4 regions of the Cytobacillus sp. FSL R7-0680 genome follow, and region 1 is predicted to be linked to each of the others. Evidence: riboswitches for the same ligand, from Rfam matches in the RefSeq annotation. Region 1 holds a riboswitch; each other region holds the start of a gene.
The links. A riboswitch is a leader RNA that binds a small molecule or an ion and turns the genes downstream of it on or off. The one in region 1 is predicted to bind thiamine pyrophosphate.
Positions count from the first base shown of each region.

Region 2: it holds a riboswitch for thiamine pyrophosphate, as region 1 does, so the genes downstream of both, tenA (thiaminase II) here and MKY26_RS06215 (YkoF family thiamine/hydroxymethylpyrimidine-binding protein) in region 1, are expected to answer to the same signal.
Region 3: it holds a riboswitch for thiamine pyrophosphate, as region 1 does, so the genes downstream of both, thiT (energy-coupled thiamine transporter ThiT) here and MKY26_RS06215 (YkoF family thiamine/hydroxymethylpyrimidine-binding protein) in region 1, are expected to answer to the same signal.
Region 4: it holds a riboswitch for thiamine pyrophosphate, as region 1 does, so the genes downstream of both, MKY26_RS19200 (3-oxoacyl-ACP reductase) here and MKY26_RS06215 (YkoF family thiamine/hydroxymethylpyrimidine-binding protein) in region 1, are expected to answer to the same signal.

Region 1 is NZ_JBBPAO010000001.1:1,229,265-1,236,919, forward strand. It holds gene MKY26_RS06200 (YhgE/Pip domain-containing protein) at 1-1,082, opposite strand, end outside; gene MKY26_RS06205 (efflux RND transporter permease subunit) at 1,069-3,135, opposite strand; gene MKY26_RS06210 (TetR/AcrR family transcriptional regulator) at 3,289-3,861, shown strand; TPP riboswitch at 4,068-4,171, shown strand; gene MKY26_RS06215 (YkoF family thiamine/hydroxymethylpyrimidine-binding protein) at 4,259-4,867, shown strand; gene MKY26_RS06220 (ECF transporter S component) at 4,864-5,475, shown strand; gene MKY26_RS06225 (ABC transporter ATP-binding protein) at 5,450-7,015, shown strand; gene MKY26_RS06230 (energy-coupling factor transporter transmembrane component T family protein) at 7,012-7,655, shown strand, end outside.
Region 2 is NZ_JBBPAO010000001.1:1,500,385-1,508,039, reverse strand. It holds gene MKY26_RS07495 (amidohydrolase) at 1-652, shown strand, start outside; gene MKY26_RS07490 (hypothetical protein) at 731-2,053, shown strand; gene MKY26_RS07485 (AbgT family transporter) at 2,399-3,886, shown strand; gene MKY26_RS07480 (GNAT family N-acetyltransferase) at 4,024-4,770, shown strand; gene trhA (PAQR family membrane homeostasis protein TrhA) at 4,893-5,528, opposite strand; TPP riboswitch at 5,877-5,986, shown strand; gene tenA (thiaminase II) at 6,109-6,798, shown strand; gene MKY26_RS07465 (MFS transporter) at 7,099-7,655, shown strand, end outside.
Region 3 is NZ_JBBPAO010000001.1:3,756,728-3,764,382, reverse strand. It holds gene MKY26_RS18850 (HelD family protein) at 1-649, shown strand, start outside; gene MKY26_RS18845 (phosphotransferase) at 994-1,965, shown strand; gene MKY26_RS18840 (M23 family metallopeptidase) at 2,876-3,850, opposite strand; gene MKY26_RS18835 (hypothetical protein) at 3,874-4,113, opposite strand; TPP riboswitch at 4,247-4,351, shown strand; gene thiT (energy-coupled thiamine transporter ThiT) at 4,456-5,034, shown strand; gene MKY26_RS18825 (hypothetical protein) at 5,416-6,165, opposite strand; gene sigY (RNA polymerase sigma factor SigY) at 6,780-7,337, shown strand; gene MKY26_RS18815 (YxlC family protein) at 7,291-7,650, shown strand; gene MKY26_RS18810 (hypothetical protein) at 7,637-7,655, shown strand, end outside.
Region 4 is NZ_JBBPAO010000001.1:3,826,084-3,833,738, reverse strand. It holds gene MKY26_RS19210 (polysaccharide biosynthesis protein) at 1-295, shown strand, start outside; gene MKY26_RS19205 (IclR family transcriptional regulator) at 493-1,254, shown strand; gene MKY26_RS19200 (3-oxoacyl-ACP reductase) at 1,478-2,233, opposite strand; TPP riboswitch at 2,326-2,427, opposite strand; gene MKY26_RS19195 (glycosyltransferase) at 2,513-4,048, opposite strand; gene MKY26_RS19190 (ABC1 kinase family protein) at 4,166-5,830, opposite strand; gene MKY26_RS19185 (phasin family protein) at 5,860-6,162, opposite strand; gene MKY26_RS19180 (disulfide oxidoreductase) at 6,603-7,022, opposite strand; gene MKY26_RS19175 (DsbA family protein) at 7,025-7,655, opposite strand, start outside.

The DNA.
Region 1 (7,655 bases):
TGTGTTTTTACCTCATTATAATTAACAACTACTTGGTCTACATCATTAGCTGCTTGTTCTAAATTATCCGCCACCTCAGGCAGATCGATTGTTACATTCTCGAGTTCCCCAATACCACTCACGCCACTGGCTTGTTTAATCTCATCTTTAATCAAAGATAAAGTATTATTTATTTGTGCTGATCCTTCAGTTAATTGGTCACCAGACTGACTTAATTCATTTAGTCCTTTTTTATATTGTGCAGCCCCACCCTCTAATGACCGTAAGCCTGATGAAAGTTCATTCATTCCTATTTCTAAGTCTCCGACACCATGATGAATGTCACCAATTGCCTCAGTTAATGAGTGAAATTCACTCGTCAATTCTTCAGTATCTGGGCTATCAATGGCAAGTGAAGCAGGTAAAGCAGATATTTGCACACCTTCTGTTTCAAAATGATTTGTTTCTGCCTCAATCGTAAATACTTCTTCCTGCTCAGGCATAACGGTAAAAGTGAGCTGCTTATCTTTGCCGGATTGTGCAACAGTGGCATTCTCAGCTTTTATATCCTTAAATTTTTCAGTGTTCAGCGGTACGCTAATTTGCAGCATATAATTTTCAGAGAATGAAGAACGCTTACCTTCATTCGCTTCTACAGCAATTTCCATTTTTATATCGCCAGATTTACCAGCTAAATTTTCTGGATTAATCTTTTTATTATTAAGGTAATAATTAATTGTAAAACGCCAAGGTAACTTAGAGTTATTTGGTAAGTTTCCTTGATAATAATAATTTTCTTCTTTTGCTTGTAATGTGATCTGATTATTTTCTTTGCTAATTTTTGATGTGTCAGTTAGATTTTTAACTTTTTCGTAATTTCCAAAATCCTCAATCACACCAGGTTCTATCATTTCAAAAGAATTGACAACATATAATTCGGTTAGGTTACCGTCTGCTAGCAAGTTAGCATAAATCACTTCATTTTTGTTTGCTACTTTCCCTTTACTCATTTCATCTTTAACAGGTTGTGATTCTGCATGTATATTCATCACAGGAAAGAAAAATAGAGAAGCAGTGATAAGCATCCATTTAATGATCTTCATTTTTTTCCTCCTTGTTACTAAAGTCCATTTGAAGAGATGTTTTTTGAATCAATTTATCACATAGTAATAATAATCCAGGTAGAAAAAGTATAACGAGTAAAAACGCGAGCAATGCTCCTCTACCTAATAATAATCCTATAGAACCGACGATTGGATTTGAGGAAGTTAGCCATAATATAAATCCGACACTTGATAATATGGACGCTGAAACGATAATGGAAAATAATTTCTCATCAATTGTTTTTCTCATCGCTTGTTTTGGAGATAACTTTCCACGATTATGCTTATAAGTCTCTGTTAATAAAATGGCATAATCGACCGTTGCTGCAAGCTGTACAGTGCTAACGATGAGATAACCAATAAATACTAATGACGTATCGGTAAAATAGGGTATGGCGAGATTAATCCAAACAGAAGATTGTATTGTTAATAATAAGATAATCGGTAATGATAATGATTTGAATGTGACAAGTAACACGAGTCCAACCGCGATAACGGTTAAAGTATTTACTAAAGAATTATCTTCTGTAACAGTTGATTTCATATCATAAAGTGCAACACTTTCGCCTAAAGTTAACGCTTGATTACCAAAATAGTTAGTACCTATTTCCCTTACCTCTTCTACTAATTGAAAAGGAATATCTCCTTCTGTTCCTGCATCAGTATTAATGATGATTCGACTGTAATTATTAGATAAGAATTGTTCCTTTGCTTCCTCCTCCAAATATTCTTGCGGAATAGTCGAGCCAACCATATTCGCGTATCCAATTACATTTGAGACATGGTCAACCTCTTCAATAGATTCAATCATTTCTTTTTCTTTACCTATTTCATTATTAGGTACCAATAATACTACAGCGGTTGATTCGCCAAATATTTCTTCTACTTTTTGGATGTCTTGCCCTAATCTAGTACTATCAGGTTGATCCCCCATTCCATAAGTAAATGAGGTTTCTTTTTGTGCTAAAAAGCTAGGTATAATGAGAAGTAAGACGAAAATCAAGACTGGAAACCTTAACTTTAATGTTTTTTTTCCAATACCTTTAAAATTTGGTATTAATGATTTGTGCTGTGTTTTTTCAATCCAATGATGGAATAATAATGTAAGTGCTGGAAGGAATACCATCACACTTATAAAACTTAAAATTATTCCTTTAACAAGGTTTAAACCTAGGTCTGATCCAATCTCAAAATCCATAAACAATAATGCAATAAATCCAAATAGAGTTGTAGATGCGCTCGAGGCAATGACACTAAACGATTCTTTCATAGCTAGTTTCATAGCTTCATTTGGCTCATGCCCTTGTTTACGATAATCTTGAAAACTATGTAATAAAAAGATAGCGTAATCCAAGGAAACAGCTAACTGCAAAATTGGTGCGACTGATTGTGTCACAAAGGACACTTCTCCTATAAAAACATTACTCCCTAAATTAATAATTACCGATACACCGATAGCCGTTAAGAAAAAGAGCGGTTCGACCCAAGAGTTTGTCGAGAGAACTAGTATAATGATAATAATGGGAATAAGTATCCCTGCAGCGAGTAACGTTTCTTGCCCTGTCATTTTCTGCTGCGTAGCTGTATTTGCAGCTTCGCCAATAAGTGATCCCTTCTCACCAATTATTTGATATATATCTTCTGTTGCTTCGACCTCTTTGCCACTCTCAATGGTGACAGAATAAAGAGCGTGATTATTTTTGTAGTAATTTTCTATTGTGCCTTGGTCTCCGGTTTCTATTGGTGTTCTTATGTCCATCGCATCATCTAACCACATCACATCAGTTACACCTTGAACCTTATTTAATTTCTCTTTAATAACGAGCGCTTCTTGGATTGTTACATTCTCAACCATTACGCTTGTATTTGGAATGCCACTAGTAAACTCATCTTCCATCACTTCTAAAGCAACGGTAGATTCAGCTTCTGCTGGGATATAATCTTTCATATTATAATTAACATTCACAAACAGAAATCCAATAGCAGAAAGCACTGATAACAAAAAGAAAATGATGGTTACAGATTTTTTATAACGAATAATAAACTCAATCATTATTGGCTTCCCCACTTCTTGATGTTGAAATTCTTTTACAGTAACATTATACATACCACTGTGTTAGATAAACAACAAACAGTTGTGTAAAAAATGTTTAACATCCAACATTTAAGCGTACTTTGTTGGATTTCTCAAAAAAGTGAGGGTGGCATGATGAACAAAAAATTGGATCGTCGGAAACAATATACTCGTATGGTGTTAAAGGAAAGTTTAATGGAATTATTAAGAGAAAAGATAATTTCATCCATTACCATTAAAGAATTATGTCAAAAAGCAGATATCAATCGTTCTACTTTTTATAGCCATTATCGTGATCAATTTGATTTACTTCAGCATATTGAAGATGAGATTTTGTTAGAATTACAGGTCACTTTAAAACAGTACAACCATAATGAGATAAATGAAACTTTTGCAATGACGAAGTATTTATTAGATTATGTTTATAAACGAAGTGCTGATTTTCTTGTTTTATTTAGTGACCATGGTAACAAAGCTTTTCAAACGAGAGTGATTGATACTGCACAATCAATCATTATTAATAGTTTAAAGGAAGATCCGCAGGTCATAAATATAGATAAATCAAAATATATGATTTACTTTGTAATTAGTGGATGTATTTATGTAATTGAAAAATGGTTAATGAATGGGATGAAAGAATCTCCGGAAGAAATGACAACCATTATTACTGAAATTAGTAATCGGGTTATTCTTCATTCTAAATAGTATGCGAATATATCAACATTCTTCACATCAATATTTTATTCACCTCTACTATATTGGGATTTAAACTGTATTCCTTACTCTTTTGCATCATTTACGTATCAATTAATAAATTGTATTTATCTCTACTACATTATCAATTGACAAGTATTGGTTTACAGATAATGATTTTTTGCTTATGATAGGATAGACGAACAAATAAAATATATCGAATGCGCTAGGGGAGCTATATTTAATGGCTGAGAAGGCAATTGCCTGACCCTTATAACCCGATCTAGATAATACTAGCGTGGGGAAGTGCAGTTGGTCAGTGTATTCTCTTTTTTTTCTGCATAGCCAAACTGCATTCCATCGGGGTGCAGTTTTTTTTGTTCAAAAAATGTTAAAAGGAGATTTTTATATGAATCAATTATGTGGAACAAGTAGTATCGTAGGTTGTCAGTTTACGCTTTCTCCAATGAGTGAGAGGTATGTGGACATCATCTTATTTGCCCTTAAAGAAGTGAACACGTCAAAGGTGTGGTCAGAAACTGATGATGTATCTACTTGTATCCGTGGTAAGCAAATTCATGTTTTTGATGTAGTGAGGGCAATCTTTTTACACGCAGCTAAAACAGGAGAACACATCGCTATGAGTGGTACCTTTTCGATTGGTTGTCCAGGAGATTCAGCAGCAGATGTATACATGGACGAATCTGACATTGCCTTGAACAAGGATGATACAAAAGAAATAGACCAGCTTGCAGGTTGTAAATTTGCCCTCTATCCCTTAGGGAGGGAAGATTATATGGAAAAAATTTATGAGCAAATTGATTGGTCCAAGGAGACTGAAGTAAACGTAAGCCATAGCCATTATGCCACAAGGCTTGATGGCAAGGTGAATGATATTTTTAACTTGTTACAGAACGTTTTCGATCAGACCAAGCAAGATGTATCTCATGTGACAATGACATTCACATTATCAGCTAACAGCCCTACTGGAAAAGCTAAAGAAGTGAAAGTCTCATGATAAAATCATGGCGTCTGAAAGATATTGTTCTCATGTCAGTCCTGGGTGTCGTATTTGGCTTTATTTATTTAGGGTTTTTTGGGGTCGGTAAAGTTCTTGTTGCCATCCTTACCCCGTTTGGGTTTGGACCCATTGGTTATGAATTGATTTATGGCATATGGTTTATTGTATCCATAATAGCTGCTTACATTATCAGAAAGCCAGGCGTTGCTTTTACAGCAGAAACCATTGCTGCTATTACCGAAGTACTTGTCGGCTCAACATCTGGACCCACTTTAATTCTTTCAGGGATGGTGCAAGGATTAGGGGCGGAAATCGCTTTTGCTCTGACAAAATGGAAAAATTATCAACCTCGTATTCTCGTTTTTTCAGGTGTCAGCGCTGCATTTATTAGTTTTCCTTACCATTTCTTTGTATCAGGTTTTCATGCCTATGAATCCTGGCTTATTATGACAATGTTTGTTATACGTCTCCTAAGTGGAGCTATCATTGCTGGTTATTTAGGAAAAATATTAGCAGATCAACTAGCGAAAACTGGTGTTTTAAATGGGTACCCTATTGGGAAGGAGGTACTAGCAAGGCATGGAAAATCATCAACCAATTTTTGAATTAGACTCTTTCTCATTTTCCTTTGATAAACACGATGAACCTTCTGTAAATAATGTAAGCTGTAAGTTATATGCAGAGGAAGTGACTTTATTACTTGGAGCAAGTGGTTCTGGCAAAAGTACACTTACACTATGTTTAAATGGTCTATATCCTGAGGCGGTTGAAGGTTTTACTTCAGGGGACCTTTTATATAAAGGGAGAAATATCTCCTCCTACCCTAAAGGAGTAATAAACCAAGAAATAGGCATTGTCTTTCAAGATCCAGAAAGTCAGTTTTGCATGGTTCGTGTAGAAGATGAATTAGCATTTGTGTTAGAAAACTTGTCTATTCCCAGATGTCAAATGAAACAAAGAATAGAACATGTGCTGGATATTGTAGGATTATCACAATATATGAAACATAACATTCACCATCTTTCAGGAGGACAAAAACAAAAGGTTGCGCTAGCTTCTATCCTTTTAATGGACCCTCAATATTTAATTTTAGATGAACCTACAGCAAATTTAGATCCGATATCTAGCCTCGAGTTTATCGAGACAATTATTAAGATTCAAAAACAACAAAGATTTGGTTTGCTTGTAATTGAACACGAAATCGATGACTGGGAACCATACGCTCATCGGTTGGTTGCGCTTAATAAAAAAGGAGAAATACTTTTAGATAGTACGCCGAAGGAAGGTTTTCAAAATCATTTACATAAGTTGACGAAGAATCGTATAAGAGTTCCTAAAAGGTATGAAAATAGGAAAATGCCTAGTCGACCATCAAGTGAGAAAGAAAGTACAGAAGTAATAGTCAATCTTAAAGATATACAATTTAACTATAAAAATAAGCAAATCCTAAATGAACTTTCCTTTTCAATCAAAGAAGGGGACTTTTGCGCAATAGTTGGCGAAAATGGTGCTGGTAAATCTACTTTATTACAGTTAATAGCCAAATTAATTAAGCCCGTATCAGGCTCAATCGATTTTTTAAACACTCCATTAAGTAATTGGCATGAAAACGAATTGTATAAGAATATGGGCTATGTATTTCAAAATCCTGAGCATCAATTTATTAACCAAACTGTATACGATGAAGTGTGTTTTGGTATCAAGCTAAGTGGCTATTCTACAGAAGAAACAGAAAGAATGGTTCATCATTTATTAACCGATTTTGATCTCTTATCTGATAAGTGGAAAAATCCATTTTCCTTAAGTGGTGGCCAAAAAAGAAGGCTAAGTGTAGCAACGATGTTACATTCCAAACCTGATTTACTTCTATTCGATGAACCAACATTTGGACAAGATGCCTATACGACCTCTCAATTTATGCGTAAAGTCATGCACCTAAATGATAAAGGGGCCACCATCGTTTTCGTTACACATGACATGGATTTAGTTGATTCATACTGTAATAATGTCTTGGTTATGCAACAAGGAAAGATCGTTTATGATGGTACACCTAAAGCACTTTGGCGAAAAACTGACCTTTTAGAAAGAGCCAGATTAAGGATACCTTACCGCTTACGGTTGATAAATGAAGAGATGACGATATGATACACTCATTAAATCCAACCATAAAAGCTATTACGGTTATCTTACCTGCCATTTTGTTGAGCTTTTCCTTTGATATTATTACACCAGCGATTATGTTTATTTATATCCTGATACTTACCTTTTTCTTCAGTAAACTGAACATAAAGAAATGGTTGTTTTACTTTATACCGATGTCCTTTTTTACGCTCGGGTTAGCTTGGATGACAATGCTGTATACGGATGATAAGTACGCAACTGGTCCTATTGTTTTTTCGTTCTTTTCTTTTGATATTAGGATGGGTAGCATTATAGTTAGTATGAGTTTAGCACTAAGGTCATTGTGTTTTATAGGGTTATCTTTACTCTTTGCTTTTACAACTGATCCAACAAAATTTATGTTAAGTTTAATGCAGCAAGTTCGCCTTTCACCTAAGTTAACTTATGGTATTTTGGCAGGGTATCGCTTTGTTCCAACCTTCAAGCACGAATTAGACTTGTTAAAGAAAGCTCATCGTGTTCGGGGCCTTGGTCGTGCAAAAGGATGGAGAAATCGCGTGGAACATACGAGACAATATTTTATCCCCCTATTAGCTGGCGCCATTCGGAAGGCTGAAAGAGTCGCAATTGCAATGGAATCAAAAGGTTTTACAGGGTCAAAAGA
Region 2 (7,655 bases), 270 kb from region 1:
TGGTGACATCGTTGCAACAACAGATCAGTTCTTAGCGAGTACAAAGATAAACGTTGAATACTTTGGCAAATCAGCACATGCTGGATTAGAGCCAAATGAAGGCAGGAATGCTCTATTAGCCGCTGCAGCCTCTTCATTACATTTAAATGGTATTACGAGACACGCAGGGGGTGCGACGCGCATCAATATAGGAACACTAGAGGCTGGAAGTGGCCGAAATATTATTGCTGATTATGCGAAAATGCAATTAGAAACCCGAGGTGCTTCAACTGAACTTAATGAAGAGTACATGGTCCTCGAAGCCATGAGAATAATTCAAGCTAGTGCAGCACTATATGATGTCACAACAAATGTTGAAATCGTTGGCCAAGCGCCTAGTGCAGAGTGTCAAGAAGAATGGGTGGATTTTATTAATGAGGCAGTGAAAGCAAGTACAAATATTAAAAATGTGATTCCGAAATTACCTCTAGGGGCTTCTGAAGACGCTGCCTTTATGTTAGAGAAGGTGAGGAATAATGGGGGAGCGGCGAACTATATGTTATTTGGAACACCGCTCGCTGCTGGACATCATCATCCATGTTTTGATTATGATGAAGAGGTACTGCCTATCGCCGTTGAATCAATTTGTCGTGTGATTTTAGGATGGCAATAAGTTAAAAAAGAACGAACCTTAACCAGTCATGTTAAAATAAGGCTATATTGTTTAATTTGTTGGAGGCAGGTGCGTTGAATGAAAATTCGAGTGGGGGTTATTGGACCAAAAGATTCAGTTAAAATGATTATAGATACAGGGGCGGACTACGGCGAACTTCACTTTATTCCCTTTGTGTATGAATCGACTGAAGAAACTGAGCAAATTATTATTAGAAATAGAGAATGGGTTGACCAGTGGCTTTTTTCAGGACAGGCGCCATATTTTTATGCATTATCCAAGAAAGTGATTACAAAAAAAGAAGCGAGTTATATTCCTTTAAGTGGTGCGAGCCTGCTTGCTGTCTTAGTAAAGGTTTTTTTAGATAGCGATCAAGTGCAAAAGCGTTTTAGCTTGGACACTATTCAAGAAGAAGAAATGGATAGAGGACTCGATCCGCTAGTGAGGAATCGAGTCCTTTTCCAGATGAATTCTTACGATGGATATATGCCGGCTGAAGAGATTATTGCTTTTCATAAAGAATTATATGAAAGTAACAAAGTCGATGTGGCTATTACTTGTTTGAATAAGGTGTATAAAGAATTAACGAAGATGAATATCCCAACTTATCGCATCGAGCAATCAGAACTAACGGTCAGACGTTCTTTAGAAACGATTAAAGAAAAGGGGCAAGCATCATGGTACCGGAAATCCCAGCTTGTCATTATTGGTGTCGAACGCATCGTTGCTTCTTCTGAAAGTGAAGAAAGAAGGCGATCCTTCCGGTTAAAGCATCAAGAACTAGAACTAAAGAAAGTCTTGCTTGACGTTGGTGAACAAATGAATGGTTCGATAGTCCAGATGGATGATGGCGTTCACTATATTTTTACTACGCGAGGAGAGCTTGAGCTCTTTATGAGAGACCAATCGATGTTGACGATCAGTGAAGAGATTTTTGTTCATAGTCGGTTACGTGTTCGCATAGGTGTAGGCTTTGGCTTAACGGTATTAGAGGCTGAGGAAAATGTGAGTATGGCTTTCTCTCATGCCCGTGAATTTAAGGGCCCTATTGTTATATCTGTTAATGAAGAGAAAGAATTAACAATTATTAATAATGAAAAAGAAGAAATAAGTTTTCATTCAAGGATTTACGGAAATGATTGGGAAAAAATATTTAAAGATGCAGGTATAAGTAGTAAGATTGTTGCAAAAATTGAGTCTTTATCATTACACTACCAAAAAAATAAGATTACTTCTCAAGATTTATCTCATTGGCTAAAAAGCACTGATCGCAACGCGAGAAGAATATTGATGGAGATGGAAAAGATAGGTTTAGCTGAAATTATAGGAGAAGAGACAGGTCATCGAGGGAGACCACGAAAAATTTATCAAATAAACTTTAATCAGTTTGCCAAACAATAAAAAATAAATCCGTATGATTTGAACCTAAACACTAGAAATATCAATTATTTCCAGTTGTTTAGGTTTTTATTATCGTTTAAGTTAAATAACACCTAATAAAAGACGAACATTGAGAATCATTATCAACCATATAATTCCTATATATTCTTTTATTTGTAAATAAAAATGATATTTATTAGAAAATTAATAAAAAAGACAAAAAAGATTAAAAAAAGACTATTCACAATATAAATGTGATGATATAATAACGGAAATGTTAAGGATAAATTCCGATAAATTTCGAAGTAAGGAGAGTGAAATAATTTGCAAGCAAATGTAAACAACGAACAAGAAAAGAAGGGCTTGATGTCCAAGTTCTTGTCAGGCATTGAAACGATAGGGAACAAGCTACCAGATCCATTTTTTATTTTCGTTTATCTCGCAGCGTTTGTAATGATATTAACGTTCATTGTTAATCAATTTGATGTTACTGTTGAGCACCCAGGAACAGGGGAAGAGTTGGCAATAAAAAGTTTAATTTCTGGTGAAGGACTGCAGTTTATATTAACTGAGATGCTGTCTAACTTTACTGGCTTCGCCCCACTAGGCCTTGTGTTAGCTATGATGCTTGGTGTAGGCTTAGCTGATAAAGTTGGTTTACTAGAAACAGCCATTAAAAAGTCGATCTTAAGTACACCAAAGTCATTAGTCACTTATGCTGTTTTCTTTATTGGTATTATGGGGAATATTGCTTCAGATGCGGCGTTCGTACTTGTACCACCGTTAGCTGCGATGGTTTTCTACACTGTTGGTAGGCATCCATTAGCTGGTTTAGCAGCTGGCTTTGCTGGAGTAGGTGCAGGTTTTTCAGCCAATGTCTTAATCGCTGGAACAGATGCATTATTGGCGGGAATTACTACTGAGGCTGCTAAAGCAATCGATCCTTCATTTGTTGTATCACCTGTTGATAATTGGTATTTTATGTCGATTTCTACTGTTCTCTTAACTTTAGTTGGTGGATTCTTAACTGAAAAGGTAATTGAACCAAGATTAGGAAAATATGATGGGGATTTGAAAAAGAATTTTGAACCGGTTTCAGCTATCGAGTCAAAAGGGTTAAGAAATGCCGTTATAGCGGGTCTAGCATATATTGCTATTTTACTTACAATTATCTTCTGGCCAGACTCCCCTCTTAGAAACGAAGAAGGTGGTATGATTCCTTCCCCATTTTTAAGTGGAATTATCCCAATTGTTTTATTATTCTTTATAACGATGGGAACAGCATACGGAGTAACAGTAAAGAAAATCACAAAAAGTGCTGATATTCCAAAGTATATGGCAGATTCGATGAAAGATATGGCAGGCTATATCGTCCTTATATTTGCTGCGTCACAATTTATTGCTTATTTTAACTGGTCCAATTTAGGTACTTGGATTGCAGTCAATGGTGCGGAATTCTTATCTTCCATCAATTTAACTGGTATTCCTGTTATTATTGGATTTATTATTTTCGTCTCTATCCTGAATTTATTAATCTTTAGTGGGTCTGCTCAATGGGCATTATTAGCCCCAATTTTTATTCCATTGTTTATGTTACTTGATTATAACCCTGCTTTTATCCAAGCAGCGTATAGAATTGCCGATTCAACTACAAATATTATTACACCACTAAATCCGTATATCCTTGTAGTTCTTGCTTTTATGAGAGAATACGATAAAAAAGCAGGTTTAGGCACGCTTATTTCCTTAATGATTCCTTATTCAATGGTTTTCTTAGTAATTTGGGTAGTCATGCTATTCATTTTTGGATTATTCGGTATTCCGATTGGACCCGGTATCGAAATGTATTTGTAATAATGCGGTGTTGTTGCCCGAACATAAATGTTCGGGCTTCTTTATTTGTGAAAAATGATAAAATAGATAGAGGTATTTTTTTACCGTAAGGAATTAATCGTTATACTTAAGGGCTATAAGTAGGGGAGAGATGGTCAGTGGTTAGTTTCAGAGATATACATCATGATGGTAATTTAATAGCAGAAAAAGCCAATTTTGATCACTATGGCACAAAACAGTTCTATTTTAAATATGATGCAAACTTTATCCAATTTAAAATAAATCCTAGTTTGCAAGATTTTCAACTGGCACAAATGTATTTGGAAGACTATCAGAAAGAGCATAAACAAGAACATTTGAAGTTTTATTTACCAGCAGACGAAATGATTCAAGAGGATGTTTTATTATACCTTTATCAACAATTCTATACGATCGGGTGTCAGGAGTTATATGAAATTAACCCTCTTCAATTTATCTATAAAGATAGAAAGAACGAAATCGTGGTTGAGGAAGTGACAAATGATAATTTAGGAGAATATCTACAATTGCAGAGAAACTTTGATCTAGATTATGGTGAGGAATATGTGAACCTTAATAGAAGCATGCATTCCTATCATCATAATGCAAAAGATACATTACAGTTACTCGCATATGATCATGGTGTGCCAGCAGGTTCATTACAAGTATTTTTTAATAAGTGTACAGCTGAAATTGATAATGTAGGTGTGTTACCAGCTCACCGATTAAAGGGGATTGCTGCAAGCTTGCAATATGAAGTAATGAAGCGATTTAGCAATCATAGGGTTATACTTGTAGCCGACAGCAATGACACGCCAAAGGATATGTATCGTAAACAAGGGTATAAAAAATTGAGCTTTCGCTATGAAGTAATGAAGTTATTATAAGTAGTAGTTTATTATTAATATAGAACAAGTAATGTGATAAAAACTCTACAAACTGATATTAATAAATCTGCAGGTGGTGAGAGTAGCCATCTGCAGATCATTTATAAAGAGGTAAATTTTGCTCAAGGTAAAAGCGAGAGAACAGCAAAAAAATGCATAATCGAACCAGCAAGAACAAAAACATGCCACAATGCGTGATGGTACTTAAATCCTCTCCATACATAAAATATTGAACCAGCAGTGTATAGAACACCACCGATAATGAGGAAAATCATTCCTTGTGTAGGTAAGTGTGTAACCAGAGGCTCCCAGGCAAATATAATTAGCCAGCCCATCAAAACATATAGTAATGTCGAGAAGACTAAAAACTTTTTAACAAAAAAACATTTGAAAACTGTTCCAGCAATTGCTAGCCCCCATACAAGACCAAATAAGGTCCATCCTAAGGTTCCTTTAACTGTTATAAATAGAAACGGTGTGAACGTTCCAGCAATAAAAAAGTAAATGGAAGAATGATCGAGAATCTCAAATACATCCTTTGCTTTTCCAGCAGGTAAACTATGTAGCAAAGTTGATGAGAAATATAAAATAACCATCGTTGTACCAAAAAGAACAAAGCTGACAATATGCCAAGCTGTTCCATATAAGGATGAGAAAACAGTTAAAATGACGAGAGCCGCAATACTTAATAGCGCACCGATTCCGTGTACGATCGCGTTGGCGATTTCTTCTCCCTTTGAAAAAATATGTGTTTCCAAGTAGTATTCACCCATTCTTTATCCAAAATCATAATTCTAGTATAAACATTTTTTTAGCTGATAAAAAGTCGTAAGCTTTCATTATAAAGAAAAACTTCACTAGGCGAAGAGGGTGGAGAGTGTAAATGCATGGAGAATATTTGGAGTTATCCATCCTTGAGTCAATGCCAATTTAAGCCGCGGTGTTAGATCAGTTGAAGTGTTTAGGTAACGACAGCATTCATCCAACTTGTTCATAATCGTTACTGAAAGAGAAGCTTGACATTGCTCAATTCCTAAACTTACAGTTGCCATTTAGGTTGACATTTATTGATAAGATGATAACATAACTTTGAAAGCATAATTGAATAAATCCACTAGGGGTGCCTTTAAAAGGCTGAGATTAAAGTGCAATAACTTTAAGACTCTTAGAACCTGATCTGGTTGATACCAGCGTAGGGAAGTGGCGTATATCAATTTAGTTAACGTTATAACTATAACTAAATGAATGATGTATACAGTAACCACTTTCTTATAGGAAGTGGTTTTTCGCTTTTCTGGATTTTTTATGCTCGATAAAAAAAGAGAAGAGGTAGAAATGATGACAACAAAAGAAACGTTTACACAATCGTTAAGGAAAGAAGTACATGATATATGGGAAGCGAATTTTGAACACCCTTTCGTTAAAGGAATTGCTAAGGGAGATTTACCAATTGAGTGTTTCCGCTTTTATGTGTTACAAGATTCTTACTATTTATCACATTTTGCTCGTGTGCAAGCAATCGCTGCTTCTAAAGCAGAGAATTTATATATGACCTCAAGAATGGCCTCGCATGCGCAAGGTACCTATGAAGCTGAACTAGGGTTACATAACAAATTTATGGAGGTATTAAAAGTTTCTGAAGAAGAGTTAAACCAGTTTAGACCCGCTCCTACTGCCTATGCATATACATCCCATTTATATCGTGTAGCAGAGACAGGCACAGTTGGCGAGGTCATCGCTAGTTTGCTTCCGTGTTATTGGATTTATTATGATATTGGGCAGAGCTTTAAAGGGGCAAAACCAAAAGAAGAAATCTATCGTACCTGGATTGATACATACGGTGGAGAATGGTTTGTTAAACTTGTACTGGAACAAATTCATCATCTTGATCGGCTTGCTGAAATTGCATCTGAAACAGAAAAAGAAAAAATGAAAATGGCATTTACCATTAGCTGTCAATATGAGTTAGCTTTTTGGGAAATGGCTTATACCCAAGAAAAGTGGTTAAGTGATAAAACATATGCATAAAACTTCATAAATGAAAGCGGGAATAGTGTTAACAGAATAAGGTTAGTTCATACTAACTCAATTCTGTTAACATCATACCCTTTATAATCGTTGTAATATCAGGTTTGTTATGCAATTAAGACAGTTTGCCATATCGGATTTTCCTAAAAAAGAAGTTAGATCTTCACCAACTACTCATCTAGTCAATAGAAATGACTTCTACTTCTCCACCCTCATAGACATATAAACTTCCTATATATATATAAAGACAATAAGCGTATAATGAGAGACGAATGTTAAATTGAGGAAGGCGTTTAAATAATGAATAAACAACAAAGTAAGTACAGATGGGTTGTATTTGGTGTTTTACTTTTAGCCTATTTATTTATGGTTAGTCAAAGAACAGCACCTGGTTTAATTACTGATCAATTAATGGAAGAATTTCATTTAACTGCAGCAACGATTGGGCTGATAACGAGTATTCAATTTTTTGCTTATGCTGGATTGCAAATTCCCATCGGATTATTCTCTGATAGATTTGGTCCAAATGTATTTCTAGTCGCTGGAACGCTGCTAAACGGACTAGGTACCATCCTCTATAGTTCGGTAGATAATAGTTATATGCTTATCTTTGCTAGGCTATTATGTGGAATTGGCGATGCTACTATTTGGGTCAATTTAGTTCTTGTATTGAGCATTTGGTTCAAGCAGCAGGAGTTTTCGATGCTAGTGGGATTTGCTGGAATGACAGGAAGTTTAGGTTTCTTATTGGCAACAGTTCCTTTTAGTTCGACCATTTCTCTATTAGGGTGGAGACTTCCATTTTTAATTGTTGGCATCGTAATATTCACCCTCGGTATCGGACTCTATGTTGTTTT
Region 3 (7,655 bases), 2.5 Mb from region 1:
AATGCAAGATTACAGTCCCGTTCATTACGCTGTAATCAATAAAATATTTAGGTGCAAGAAAACAATCTTAGGTGATTTTGGTCAAATGTTGAATCCTTTTAGTTTAAATTCCAATCAATCCTTCAGTAACATATTTGATAGAATGGAATTTGTAGAACTGAAAAAAAGTTATCGATCCTCTTATGAAATTATCGCTTTTGCGAAGCAGTTTATGCCGGATTACTCCATCGAAGCAATTGATCGCCATGGAGAAAAACCAGAAATTATATCGTATACAAACCAGCATTCTTTAATTGATCAATTACAAAGATTAATCATCCAGTTCCAAAATAACTCGTTTAATCGTTTAGGTATCATCTGTAAAAGTGAAGCACAAGTAAATCAAATTTATGATGAACTAAAACAGTTTTTTACACTTAATAAACTAAGTGATACCAGTGAAACATTTGAGCAAGGGATAACCGTAACAACAATCCAATTAGCTAAAGGATTGGAATTTGATGAGGTACTCATTCCTTTTGCAAATGCTGATGTATATAAATCTAAATTTGACAAAGGCTTATTATATATCGCAGCAACTAGAGCGATGCATAAGTTGACTATACTGCACAAAAAAAGCGAATTAACTCCTTTAATTAAAAACGAGTAAAAATCGACCCCATTCTATAAAAGATTGGGGTCTTCTCTTTTTATCAATCAATTGTCACTATTCTACCCCTTTAGCAACATAACTAGAAGAATTCCCTTTATTTAAAGAAATAAAGTAACTATCAACCAACCAGAGCAGACTAATATAAAAACTATAACTATGTGTAAAGAAACTATCTAGAGGAAATAACTTAGTTATTACCGTTTTGTTTTACTTGATATTACTCTATATGCTTTATAGAATATTAATCAGATTAATGAAGGAGGATTTTTGTTTGAATAACTTATGTTTAAGTCTGGTTCATAGCTTTTCTCAAAAATAATTCATCGAGGAGAGTGTAATTAATGAACTTTTATATAATGAAAGATATACTGAACGAACAGTTCGATTTAAAAATTACTCACATGACACAACTTACCGATCATAATATATCTGCAACCTATTATTTAAATACATCTAAAGGAAGTTACGTTCTAAAACGTATTCCTTCCTATATTCAAGATACCGAAATAGAAGGCAAATTGGTTAAGTACCTTTACGAAAACGAAATTCCTGTAGCACAAGTTATTAAATCTAATCAAGGAACTTATTCATTCTCCATAAACGGGGAAAAATACCACTTACAAGAATATATAGATGGGGAAATTTATGACTTAAATAATGGAACTGACTGGTTTAAGGATGTATCCGCTCAAAATTTAGGAAAAATTCAACATGTATTATCTCAAACCCCCAAATTAAAAACAGGAATGATTAATAAAGAATTATTTACTAACAGTCAAATTATTAAGGCAAAAAAATCCTACCTCAAGACTTTTAAAAAAGCACAACAGTCAAACGATACGACAACTATGAAAGATATTATTAACCGATTAGAGTATCTAGATACAATTAATAACTATACGTTTGATTATTCTAAGTTTACATGTACTAATTCGCATGGAGATTATTATACTTCTCAAATCATATGTAAGGAAACAAAATTGTATACAATTGATTGGACAGACGCCTGTCATTTACCTGCATGTTGGGAAGTAATGATGTCTTTCTCTTATGCGGACCCTGTTGCTAAGAGTGGAAAAATTAAATCTAATGCTCTTAAACGTTATATAGATAACTATTCAAAGTGGTTTACCTTGAATAATTACGATTTGTTCCATATGCCATATCTGTATTTCTTTCAGCTAGCTGTTAGTAATTTTTACGAACCTTATGGAAAGTTACCAAAAGAATATTTAAAAATTGCTAGGCTGACAACAAAGCAGTTAGCATGGCTAAATAAGAATGTTGATTCTTTAGCCATGAAGTTAGTTTAAAAAACGTAATCTTTTGTCTTGTCCCTCTCACGTAGACAACATAAAAAGATGAACATTGAACGTGTGTCGATATTCAATCGGCACACGTTTATTTAGTTTCATATGACTAAATTTAGAATCATCATTACCTAGAGCTTATTCTCCTTCTGTTTAACACTTATTCAGTTTTGAGGTATCGAAAGATCGATTCTATAATTAGCATAAAAAAACAAGTTGCCCCAGGGTTCATACGAATCGGAGCTAGCTTTACGATTGGTAAAGCTATTTTGCTAAGTGTTATCGCACAATTACGAGCCACTCATGAGCAATTATCTTATCATGTTACAATTGGGAATAGCGAATAAGTAATTGCTAGTGGCAGGCACCATAGCAGTAGATATTGGCTTGTGGAAGGGCAAACCAATGCGAAAGAGTTTGTCCAGAACCCCTTTGCAGAAGATTGCTTATTGACCTTCTGTTCACCCACATATGGAAAGGCATTTTCATTCGATAGAGGACTTATATGACCAAGAGTAGGTCACGAAGAAGGAAACATTTGGCCACCTGATTGAATTACATCAAATTAGCGTCAAATCGACGTTAATCAGCTCTACACAAGGAATAAAGAGGAGTGTAAAAAGTAGCTTAGACGCTCCTTATTTTCCGAGGTAACTATAAAAGAGGAGTTGACATACGGCCTGTAGAAGCTGGAAGGCTTTAAGAAGAACATTCCTTCTCTTATGTGTTGATCAAAGGAACGAACTTGAATCACAGTATCCAGTTATTAGTTGATACGTTAAAAAACCGCACTGAGTCTTACGAAAAGAGCAACGATTATTATCAAACCACTTTTTTTGCGATTTAAATAAATGTTTGATTGAATTGTGGGCAAGGAGGCCGGCACAAGCGACCTCCATTTAACTGTATTTCTCTATTTAAAAAGCTGAATAATTGCTCTGGGAACGGCAAAAACATAGTCTGCTATTGTCATCGTATTTTCAACCTTGTCGAACTTCTCTTCGAATCGATTAAGGTATTTTGTTAAATGATTTGTTACGATTTCTCCTTGAATCGGTTCTACACCATTTTTAAAACGAATGCGAACTGATTTTCCTTTATGAAGATCTTCTGAATCCATGATTTGAAAATGGATATGCGCTTCAGAAGAGTTACCCGAGTTCCCACATTTGCCAAGTAATTGTTTTTGAAGAACTTCTTCTCCTTCTTGGACAATGATACTGTCTTTTTTAAAATGAGCAATCATACTATATTCCTTATGCGCATGCTCTATCACAATATAGTTGCCTGGGGGGTGTTCTTCATCCATCTGCCCTGGAATATTATCATCGAGACCATCAACCACTTTTATTACTTTGCCATTTTGAGGGGCGATAACTTCCTCTGCAAATGCGTAATAACTCTCATTTTTTTCAGGTCTACCATTATATGTAGAGCCATCCTTCACCTTTAATAGATCATACGCGTACCTTTGATGTTCATATACGTAATGGTAATTAATAAATTCATTTGTGCCACCCCAGAAAACAAACCAATCATCCATCACTGGCATAATGTATTCATTCTTTGTATAAATCTTATCTGTTTCTGGAAAGACAAAGTAGGGTTTCAAATAGAGACTGACAATTGTATATTTATCATCGAATCCAACCACAACTGCTTTTGCTTTTGAGTTATCTACCCATACGAACTGACCAATGCCTATGACATCCGTCCGTGACGTAAGATGATAACTACGCACACCTTTATTAAAAGCTGCGCTCATCTCAATAAATGCCGATAATGAAACCATTCCTTGAAACACTTTTGAAGTTGCTTCATAAATTGTTTTAAAATCTTCTCTTAACCAATGATCTATAAACCTATCAGGATCTATTGACCCTACCATACCCTCTACCCCCGTAAGTTTTATTAAGATGAAAAAATTAAACGATTCTCAAGAAATATTTTGCAATTAATAGTAAAGAAACCGCCAATAGTTACTTTAATTTCACTTAAATCTTCTAACTTACCTTTCAAATCCCCTCTTAATGCTAGACCTAAATTTTCATCCTGTAATTCACCATTTACATACAACTTTTCTCCGTTAATCCAATAATTTTCGATTAATATATGATTTCCATGATGGTTTACTTCAAAAACCTTCTTCATATCAATCACTCCTTGATTATTCTACGACTATCTAGGGAATAAGTTTCACAAATAATCTGTTTTTTTACTACCAAAAAAAGATTCTTGAATTCTGATGAAAGTCATAGTATATTCTAACCGAGGATAAATTTAATACTTCCACAAGGGGAGCCTAATATGGCTGAGAGTGAGCGAGTTCGTTCTGACCCTAAGAACCTGTTAGATAATGCTAGCGTAGGGATCGTGGTTTTGGATATGAGCAATACTAGGCATCCATCACCGCCTATGTATTGCTTTTTTTCATGACAAAAAAGTAATACAGGTTTACTCGTTCGCTTCTCTTTTCGGAGAAGGAGGAAAAACATGAAACAAAATAAAACACTTTTTATGGTGGAAATTGCTATATTTGCAGCTTTGGCATTATTACTTGATTTCTTATCAGGCTTACTGATGGGGAGATTTTGGCCACAAGGTGGGTCCATCTCACTTGCTATGGTACCGGTTTTCTTAATGGCCTTTCGTTGGGGTGTTAAAGGCGGCGTCTTAACGGGCTTACTATTAGGAGGACTTCAAATCTTAACAGGAGCTGTTCCTTTTCATTTCGCCTCTTGGATCATTGACTATTTCGTAGCCTTTGCTGTTGTCGGACTCGCAGGCATCTATATGAATAAAGTTGTGCAAAATTATCAAGACGGCCAATTTGCCAAAGCAAACATGTATGTTATTAGTGGCGTTTTCTTAGGAAGTTTCTTACGCTTCTTATGCCATTATTTATCAGGCATTATCCTATTTGGTGCCTATGCTCCGGCAGATCAACCTGTCGCACTTTACTCACTCGTATATAACGGAACATATATGCTACCTACCTTTATCGTATGTGCCTTAGTAGTTGTCATGCTTTACACAACAGCCAATAAGGTCCTTCTGAAAAAAGCATATTAATCATCTAAAGGCTCTGGGGGAACTCAGGGCCTTTTTTTCAAGTCAACGTTTTGGGGGATTTTCGCACGATGAATGAACTGTGGAATCAGGGTGACATGTACATCGGCGTGATATCCATAAGATAACCATGCAAAATGAAAGCGCCAAAAGCAGCTAGACAAACCAACATCTTCTCTTCTATTTTCTCCTTGAGACCGGCAGTTTTCTTTTTGGATTTCTGAGAGGGGGAGTAGACACATCTTTATCCTTACTTTTTTTAGCAGCACTTTTCTTCCGTCAATGTCAATCTAACGATGAACAATCTTGATTATTTATGAACTTGCAACAACTATTATCTACGGTAGTTTAAACCAACATCATCTGTTTTCTTGTGCGCAGTTCTCAACCTTCCTCTGCTCTCTTTTGCGCATAAACACGATTTGCGCGCAGTTCCCTGACTTCCTCTTCTCTCTTTTGCGCGTAAACACAATTTGCGCGCAGTTCCCTGACTTCCCCTGCTCTCTTTTGCGCATAAACACGATTTGCGCGCAGTTCTCTGACTTCCCCTGCTCTCTTTTGCGCGTATACACGATTTACGCGCAGTTCTCTGACTTCCTCTTTTCTCTTTTGCGCGTATACACGATTTACGCGCAGTTCTCTGACTTCCTCTTTTCTCTTTTGCGCATAAACACGATTTGCGCGCAGTTCCCTGACTTCCCCTGCTCTCTTTTGCGCGTATACATGATTTGCGCGCAGTTCTCTGACTTCCCCTGCTCTCTTTTGCGCGTATACACGATTTGCGCGCAGTTCTCTGACTTCCCCTGCTCTCTTTTGCGCATAAACACGATTTACGCGCAGTTCTCTGACTTCCTCTTTTCTCTTTTGCGCGTATACACGATTTACGCGCAGTTCTCTGACTTCCTCTTTTCTCTTTTGCGCGTATACACGATTTGCGCGCAGTTCCCTGACTTCCCCCTTCTCTCTTTTGCGCGTAAACACAATTTGCGCGCAGTTCCCTGACTTCCTCTTCTCTCTTTTGCGCATAAACACGATTTGCGCGCAGTTCCCTGACTTCCCCTGCTCTCTTTTGCGCGTAAACACAATTTGCGCGCAGTTCCCTGACTTCCTCTTCTCTCTTTTGCGCGTATACACGATTTGCGCGCAGTTCCCTGACTTCCCCCTTCTCTCTTTTGCGCGTATACACGATTTACGCGCAGTTCTCTGACTTCCTCTTTTCTCTTTTGCGCGTATACACTATTTACGCGCAGTTCTCTGACTTCCTCTTTTCTCTTTTGCGCGTATACACTATTTACGCGCAGTTCTCTGACTTCCTCTTTTCTCTTTTGCGCGTATACACTATTTACGCGCAGCTCTCTGACTTCCTCTTTTCTCTTTTGCGCGTAAACATCTTTTGCGTTCAGTCTTAACTATAAACGCTCATTTAAGAATTACCGTATTGATTGGATGAAGCTGACACATATTTAAAAGATACCACCGCCCAAGTTTATATGGAGATTGTATAGCACACACGCCTAGATACTGCTGGCTCTTTCCTCTGTAGTCATGCCACCAGAGGGTCCATGTCATTGAAAATAAGGATATAATTGAACATTGTAATTATCATTTACATATTTATCCACTCGCATAACTTCTATGCAATAACAAGAAATAATCTCTATCTCCATTCAAAAAATTTTATTTTTCGTGAACGAAAGGAGAACACTAATCGTCATAATAGTAAATCCAAAGAAAGGGGGGGGCAGGGTTTGGAAGAGAAAAAATGGATTAAAGCAGCGAAAAAAGGCGATAACCAGGCGTTAGCTCACTTATTTAAGGAGAGTTATCCCCTTCTCGTTCATTATTTAATGAAGCTCACCCTTAATCGAGAAGAAGCTGAGGATTTGGCACAAGAGACAATGACAAAAGCGATTGAAAAACTAAATCAATTTCAGGTGAAATCGAAATTCTCCACTTGGCTCATATCCATTGGCACAAAATTATATATCGATCAAAAAAGGCGCCAGAAGCGAGCTGATGCCTTTAAAGCACAACATATGCGGAAATTAAAATGGCAGGCACAGTCACGAAATGAAGATTGGGATTTCTTATTAGCTTCTCTCGGTGAATTAGAAGATGAATTAAGAGTGCCGATCATTTTAAAACATTATTATGGCTATGCGTATGATGAGATTGGCAAAATGCTTGGAATTGCTGAAGGAACAGTAAAATCTAGAGTTCACCGCGGAATTAAAACCATTCGAAAGGAGATGGGTGAAGATGAGAAAGGCCCAGGAACAATGGAAAATCCTATCAAACAAGGATGAAGAAGATTTTTCAAAAGAAATGAAACGTTCTTTTGCACAGTTTGAGGAAAATAACCCCATCTCTACTCCTAGTGAAGATTGGTTTGAAAAAATGGTCATCGCAGAAAAGGATGAAGCTAGCAAAAAATGGCGAAGAGAATTACTCTTATTCAGCGGAATAGCAACACTTATTCTTGTTTTATTTTTTACAACATTAACCCAAATACCAGTTGTCTTTATCACATTACAAGGTCTTACAGTCCTTCTTGTCATCTGTTATACCTTTCTGCAAATCCAAAAACATAGAGAGAAGGTGCGACATGACGAATATTGATTTCT
Region 4 (7,655 bases), 2.6 Mb from region 1:
AGCACAAGCGATTAAAGAACTTTTTCACGTTAGCCTTCCTTTAGAATTAATTGGCACACGGCCGGGAGAAAAGCTCTATGAAGTTTTACTAACAAAAGAAGAAGCAGCGAAAGCTATTGATCTTGAAGGCTTCTATCGCATTCCTCGAGATACCAGAATAGAAACTGATACAAACTCTGTAGAAGAATATCACTCCAATAATACTTATCGTCTCTCTGTAGCTGAACTAAAAGAAAAACTACAATCATTATCCTATGTTCAGAAAGAGCTAAAAAAATGGAAAAGGTTAAATTAATATATTTGACCGCTCCCTATTTTTCGTGAGTTGAGCACCTTCATTGACCAAGTTAATAATCGCCAACTCACTTACTATTCTTATATATACTGAATTTATAGGGATATCCTACCAACCCTCTAAAGGAAGGTTGTTGTTTGATGTAGTTTCTGATAAATTAGGATTCAACATGACTAGCATATTGAGGAGTTACATACATGGAAATACAAAAAAGTAGTACGATGATACAATCCTTGCAAATAGGCATTTCTATCATCGAATTAATCTATCAAAAAGATACCCCAATGAAATTCTCAACCATTCAAGAAGAAACCGGTATTACGAAAAGTAATTTATATAAATATTTAAATACACTTACGCAATTGAACATGCTCTATCGTGAAAAAGGGACAAACCTGTATTATCTTGGAAGCAAATTGATTCAATATGGTACAGCCGCCTTTGGTAGTCGTGATATTGCCGATGCAATCACTCCGTATATGCAGGAACTTTCTTCGCTTACTTCCTGCACCGTTTCGTTTTCATTATGGACAAACAACGGACCTATTACGACAAAGATTTGTCATTCGAATGAACCACTTCATATTGGTACACAACTAGGCGGAAGCTTACCACCAACATCTGCCGCAGGGAAGATTTTCTTAAGTTTCTTAAACCCAGTACTGACAAAAGATTGGCTAGGAGACGGGGAAGCGATCGATAACGCAGAATGGCAAATGATTCAACAATCGAAAATCTCCTTCGCTACCGAACCTTTAATTCCATCGATTTCTTCGGCTTCCGTCCCTTTGCTAGACTACCAGAATCAATTACTCGGTGCAGTGACAGTTGTTGGATTTAACGATAAGATGCCTAAGGAAGCATCGGATCCGATGAGCAAGCAACTGCTGAAGTTTCACCTACAAGCATCTTCTATGTTTGGCTATCGATATAAACAAGGAAAAATTGAACAATACTGATTGAACGTTCAATCGACCGTTTTAACATCTAGTAGAATAAAATACTAGTGAGAAAATTAAGTTGTTATTTTAAAAATATCCTTTTCTGCGAATAAATTGGAGTTTAGCTTCGACTTAGTCTCACATTTGCTGATATAAGCTCTTTACTGATTTATCAACCTACAAAATAAGTCCATTTTATTGAAAAAGGCCGCCATAAACAAAGATGACGACCTTTTTTATCTTAGTTCATCGTCAATCCATGATCAACGACTAGATTTTGTCCCGTAATCGCTCTAGCGCCTGGAGAGGCTAAGAAAACAACGGCTTCTGCTACGTCTTCTGGTTTTGTCACACGGCGGATAGCAGAGTTATCAGCCACAATCGCAAATACCTCAGGGGTAGTAACAGCACTTGCATCCGTTGTTTCTAATAATCCACCGGAAACCATATTCACATTAATATCATACTGTCCGAGCTCTTTGGCCATATTGCGTGTAAAGCCAATTAATGCCGCTTTGGCTGTTGTATATTCATGGTAGGCAACGACTGGGTTCTGGTAAAGATTCGTGCCAATACCAATCACACGGGCTTGCTGTGAATCCTTTAGAGCCGGAAGAGCAGATTGAACAACATTTAAGCTTGCTTTTATCGCGCCTTCAAACTGGGTTTGATAGCTAGCCCAAGATAATTCCTCTACTTTCGCCTGTGCCACAGGATCAAATTTAAATTGAACTAATGCATTATTTACAACGATATCCAAGCGACCAAAATGAGCAATTGTGTCTGCTACCATTGCTTTTACTGCTTGATGATCTCTTACATCAGCTTGGATAGCCAATGCACGATCTTGTCCGATTTTTTCAACTACTGCATCTGCTTTTTCTTTATTATTAAAATAATTAACGACTACTTTGTAGCCCTCCTTACCAAACTTTTCAGCAATTGCAGCTCCTAATCCACGACTTGCTCCTGTTACTAACACGACTTCTTCTCTCACGCTATTCCCTCTTTTCAATAGATGTAATTAAAAATGTTCAGGGAAACAAAACAAAAGGCTCCCCGAAAATGGAGAGCCTACCATACATATGCATATAGTTGGAAGATGCTCCCTACGATCGTCTTAACGAACAGGTTCTAAGGGTCAGGTTTTAACCTTCTCAACTCATTTTCTGAGTCCCCCTGCAACAATTTTTAATTATTTTTAGTTTAGCATACAAATAGTTTCCTAGCTATGAATCGAAGTTCATTTCGAAACTGACCATTTGCTTTATGTTTCTCACCATTGTTTTAAACGGGGATTCTTATCTAGAATCGATTCATATTGTTTCTCATTACCGTAGAGGCTATTCGGGTCAAGCAGCTTATATCTCTCATATTTTTCTAATCGATCTTTTTCTTTTGCCCAGCCTAAATGCTTGACTCGTATTGTGGATAAACTGTGGGTAAGTTGGAAGATGTTTTCTGGAAATCTCCCACAATGCTGTGGTGTTTCTTTCCAGACAGGCTGAAAGGTTGATCTAACTCTTGCTAGAAATGGACGGTATAAGAAATGTGCTTGCCAGTATTCATCTTCACGATAATGGTCTTCATCCCACATATCATACAGTCTAAAACAGTACAGGTCGATAGTATCCTGTTTAACAAAGTCATCAATATAATCAATAAAACTCTCCTCAAACCATTCATCTGCGTCAAGATTTAATACCCAACCTAAAAAACCATTCGTTGCTTCTAACCACTGTTGTTTTCTTAGTTCCACTTCATTGGCAAACTGGGAGCTTGCATTCTTGACCAATTTAATTGGCATACCTTTTAGTTCTTGCAAGAAAATCGATATAGTCTGATCAGTACTAGCATCATCTATAATCACAGCTTCATCGATAAATGGCTTTACTTTCTTTAACATCGTTTGTAAATAACGACCTTCTTCATTCTTCACAATCATCGATAAGCGAATTTGATGGCTTTCTGCTTTTTCTGGATAAATAGGTAGTTCGCTATAAGCATACTGACATTTTTCTTTAAATGCGGGTATGCCTGTAAGGTCAGAAGAACGATAAATATGATAAGCTGGCAGATGTGTGTCTACATGTAGATCCAGTCCTAATGCCACAGCTCTCACACAAAAATGTCGATCTTCTCCCCAAAAACTGAGATTTTTAATTTTACTAAAATGAATACCTGCTAACAAAGCTTTCCTGCTAATTAGCGTGCACGCACCTAATCCTCCTACTTCATAAACACCTGGAGTTTGTAACTGTTGAATAAAGGCCTCGGTTTGAACGGCCTTTTCTTCGTCTGTTATGGCACCTTCATCCGCCTGTCTCCAGTGGGTATATTCATCTGTTAACCACACCTGCGGATAAGGAATTGTCCCCTCTTGCCAAGCCGTCCAAAATACCTCTGAAACAATTTCTTTTTTCGTGGAAATAAGTGTATGAAGGGTATTCGGGTGTAAAAGCAAATCAGAGTCAATTAAAAACAAATAATCAAATTCTTCAAATTTCGCCTGCTCAATAAGCATATCTTTGAAGCGAGCAACCTTCCAGATGAGAGCATCATTCCAGAAATGGGTAAAGTCGGTACGAATATAGATACTATCTTCTTTTGCGGATAAAATCGCAACATCTTTCTTCCATTTGGCAAAATGACGTAGTAGTCTACTTGATTCTTCATTCTGATTATCATCTATGAAAAGATAATGAATCTCCATTGTATCCGTTTTTAAATTGGCTAAGGATAGCAGAAACTCTTTTAAAATATCGGGTTCTTGATTAATTGGACTGCCAATGAGAATTTTTGTATTAACCATAAGCAACATTAACGTTTATTGACAAAACCGTTCACCTCTCTACACTATATTCTCACCATGAATTGCTTGTGTAGTGAAATCAGAAAAATTCTACCCAAAACAAAAAGCAGAGAGTCGTCAGAATCTCCCTGCTCTAATGATGGTGTATATAAGAAATAAGAACATTAATATCGCAATGACGAAGCCGATTTCTACTGCTGGTATATTCCATAGGAGAGATGATTGCCTGCCAAGGGCGGAACCGATAATTAAACCCACCATTATAATGCAAAATGCTAGCAACACGATACTAAATGCTAGCCGGTTGCTGATACGATCAATTCTCGTTAGAAATTTTTCACTGTTTGGCAAATTCAGTTCGAGCGGGATTTTTCCCTTTTTGATAAGGGCAATCAAATCTTTCAAATTATACGGCGCTTCCTTTAGAATATCAAAATACTCCCCGATATGAGCTAGCGAATCTTTCGCCAAATGATCAGGTCGATATTTATTAATAATTAATCGTCTACCAAAAGGCTCAGCAATTTTTAATATGCTTATATTAGGGTCAAGTTTTTCAACAATACCTTCCATTGTTAACAATGTTTTTCCCACTAATGTTAAGTTTGTTGGGATATGTATATGATGTTGATTGGCAACGGAAAACAAATCATTAACTGCCTCGCCAATTGATATTTCACTAAACGGAATATCATAATATCTCTCTCTTAGTAAATCAACATCAATTTTTAAAAGTTCAACATCGACATCATCTTGGACAATACCCATTTTAGTGATGGCTTTAATGACTCCATCGGTACTTTGCCGCAACATGGCAATAATTAATGATGCTAAATTTTCTTTCATATCCTCAGTTAAACGTCCAACCATACCAAAATCCATGAAAACAATTACATTTCCTGGTAATACACAAATGTTACCTGGATGAGGATCTGCATGGAATACACCTTCCTCTAATATTTGCTGGAGGATGCCTTCAACGATTCTTTCGGCGATCAGTTGTTTATTAAACCCTTGTTCCGCCAAACTTTTATTTTCAAGGATGCCGCACCCTTCAATATATTCCATAGTTAACACTTTTTTCGTCGTATATTTCCAGTATGTTTTTGGGATTTTATAATGATTATTGTCTTCAAATTGATTGGCAATTTTATCTGCATTACGACCTTCAAGTAAATAATTCAACTCATTTAACAATGCTTTAGAAAATTCTTTCATCATTTCCACTAACTGATATTGCGATGCCCAATGTAGCCGTTTTTCTGCGATTTTAGCAATTTCTATCAAAATTTCTAAATCTGTTCTCATGGTCTTCTCAATATCAGGCCGTTGTACCTTAACAGCTACTTTTTCACCAGAATGGAGGACACCATAATGGACTTGACCGATAGATGCCGATCCTAATGGCTCCTCTTGAAATTCTGTAAAGAGGTCATGTAGTTCTTCCCCTAGTTCGGTTTCAACAATTTTTTTTACCTCTGCAAATGAAAATGACGGGGCATGTTCCTGCAATTTTTCCAATTCCCTAATAATTGATTCCGGAAAAATATCTGACCTTGTACTCGCAATCTGACCAACTTTAATAAACGTCGGTCCAAGCTCTTCTAAAAACAGACGAACACGTTCACCTGTCGTCTTTTCATGAATTTCCTCTTGCTTTCGCATGAACATACGTTTAGGTAGGGACAATACTTCATGCAAGCCTAATTCTTTTAAGAGATAACCAAAACCGTAATGAGAGAAGGCTACGGCAATTTCACGATAGCGATGAATATGACTCATCTTTGGTTTGAAAATGGCAAAAACCTCCCTTAATTCTCTTCTCGATTGTTTGCCTCAAGTGCTAGAATCCGTTCCTCTAATCTTAAGACATCATCCTTTGTAGCGATATTCAAATCATGCAATAAACTAGTCATTCGTTGATGGGCTTTGTCGTCTATCTGCGTTTGCTTCTCTTGGCCTTTCGCCCTTACCTCCTGCATAAAATCCTTCGCTTCCTGTTTTGTTAACTCTCCTCTTTTCACTAACTCATCCATCATTTCTTGTGCACGGTCTTTCCCTGCTGCTGCTAAACCTAACCCTAACATCATCCCTTGTTTTATTGGGTTTTTCATCTCATTTCCTCCTTTAATAAATGGCAGATTTTCACTAACATTATTTTACCCATTTTCAAGTAGATTAAGCATGAAAAAACATATATCACAAGTTGTTCTAACAGATGGGAAATTCAGAGATAGTTAGAAAATTAATCGAAGAAAATGCAATGCCTCACAGACCTTCATTTTTACGCTCATGTCCAACCCTAGAAAGTAGATGAAGAGTGGGCAAGTCGGATTAAAGCGGAAGTGGTCACGGAATTTGCGGATGAATGGCGATGTCCGATTTACATACAATTCTATTCGTGATTTTCAAATGAATTGTGTGCATATAATGAGATTTTACGCTTGTCTCATGTCAAGCAGCTTCCCCGTCTTCCATTTACAAATTCACAACCGATTTCTACTCTATTACGAACAAAACAAAAACCCCGTACAATCATATGTACGAGGAATGTTTATGATGCTTGATTGTCTTTTTTTATCATCAGGCAAAAGAAGATAATAAGCGTGAAAGCCGTTAATGCCAAGAAAGGAATGGTGATAAACCCGAGCCAATTGATATATTGGCCACTACATGGTACACCGCTTGAACATGGGGTGACCTCAGCGAGTCCAGGCACTTTTTGTACAAGATAATGATAGAGAGAAATACACCAGCCAATAAACGCCATTGGTAGCGCAAATCTTCGCACAGAAATATCTTGATAGAACGTACCGATCCCCAAGATTAAAACGAGTGGATACATGAATATTCTTTGATACCAACAGAGCTCACAAGGAATAAACTGCTTAATTTCACTAAAGTATAGACTACCTAATGTTGCTATGAGTGCAACCACCCAAGAAAAATACAACATGATTTGATTTTTCTTCATTCTTATCCCTCTAACTCTTCTTCAATCAAACGTTTGATTGAATCATAATTAAATGGATCTGTCACCATTTTATCGTTAATCATAATCGTCGGTGTGAGCTGGACTTCATATTCACCTACGAGTGAAGTGTCATGATTAACCGCCTCTATTGTTGCGCTTTTTTTCATTTCTGCCAATAGATCTTCTAGTGGAATTGACGTCGTTTCTGCAACGACTTCCTCTAGCACTTCCGTTGTTAACCAGACAGAATCATGTTGCCCACTCTCTGGCTGCTTATCAAACAAACCTTTATGGAATGCCCAGTATGCATCAGGTTCCAATAGATGAACAGCTTCGGCTGCAACTGAACCTAATTTAGACTCATCGCCATGGAAGAGCACATTGATATAAGAGAAATTCACTTGATTCGTGTCTACATAATCTTCCACTAATTGCGGATAAATAGTCTCACCCCATTGTTTACACGCTGGACATTTAAAGTCGCCAAATTCTACGATTTGTACAGGTGATTCCGCCTTGCCTAAAACAGGCTGTCCTTCAATAGGGGGTGCATTTTCAAAAGATGTATACTCATCCTTTTCATTTCCTTGATTGTTTATGAACACCATGATAACAACTGCGATAACGACAATA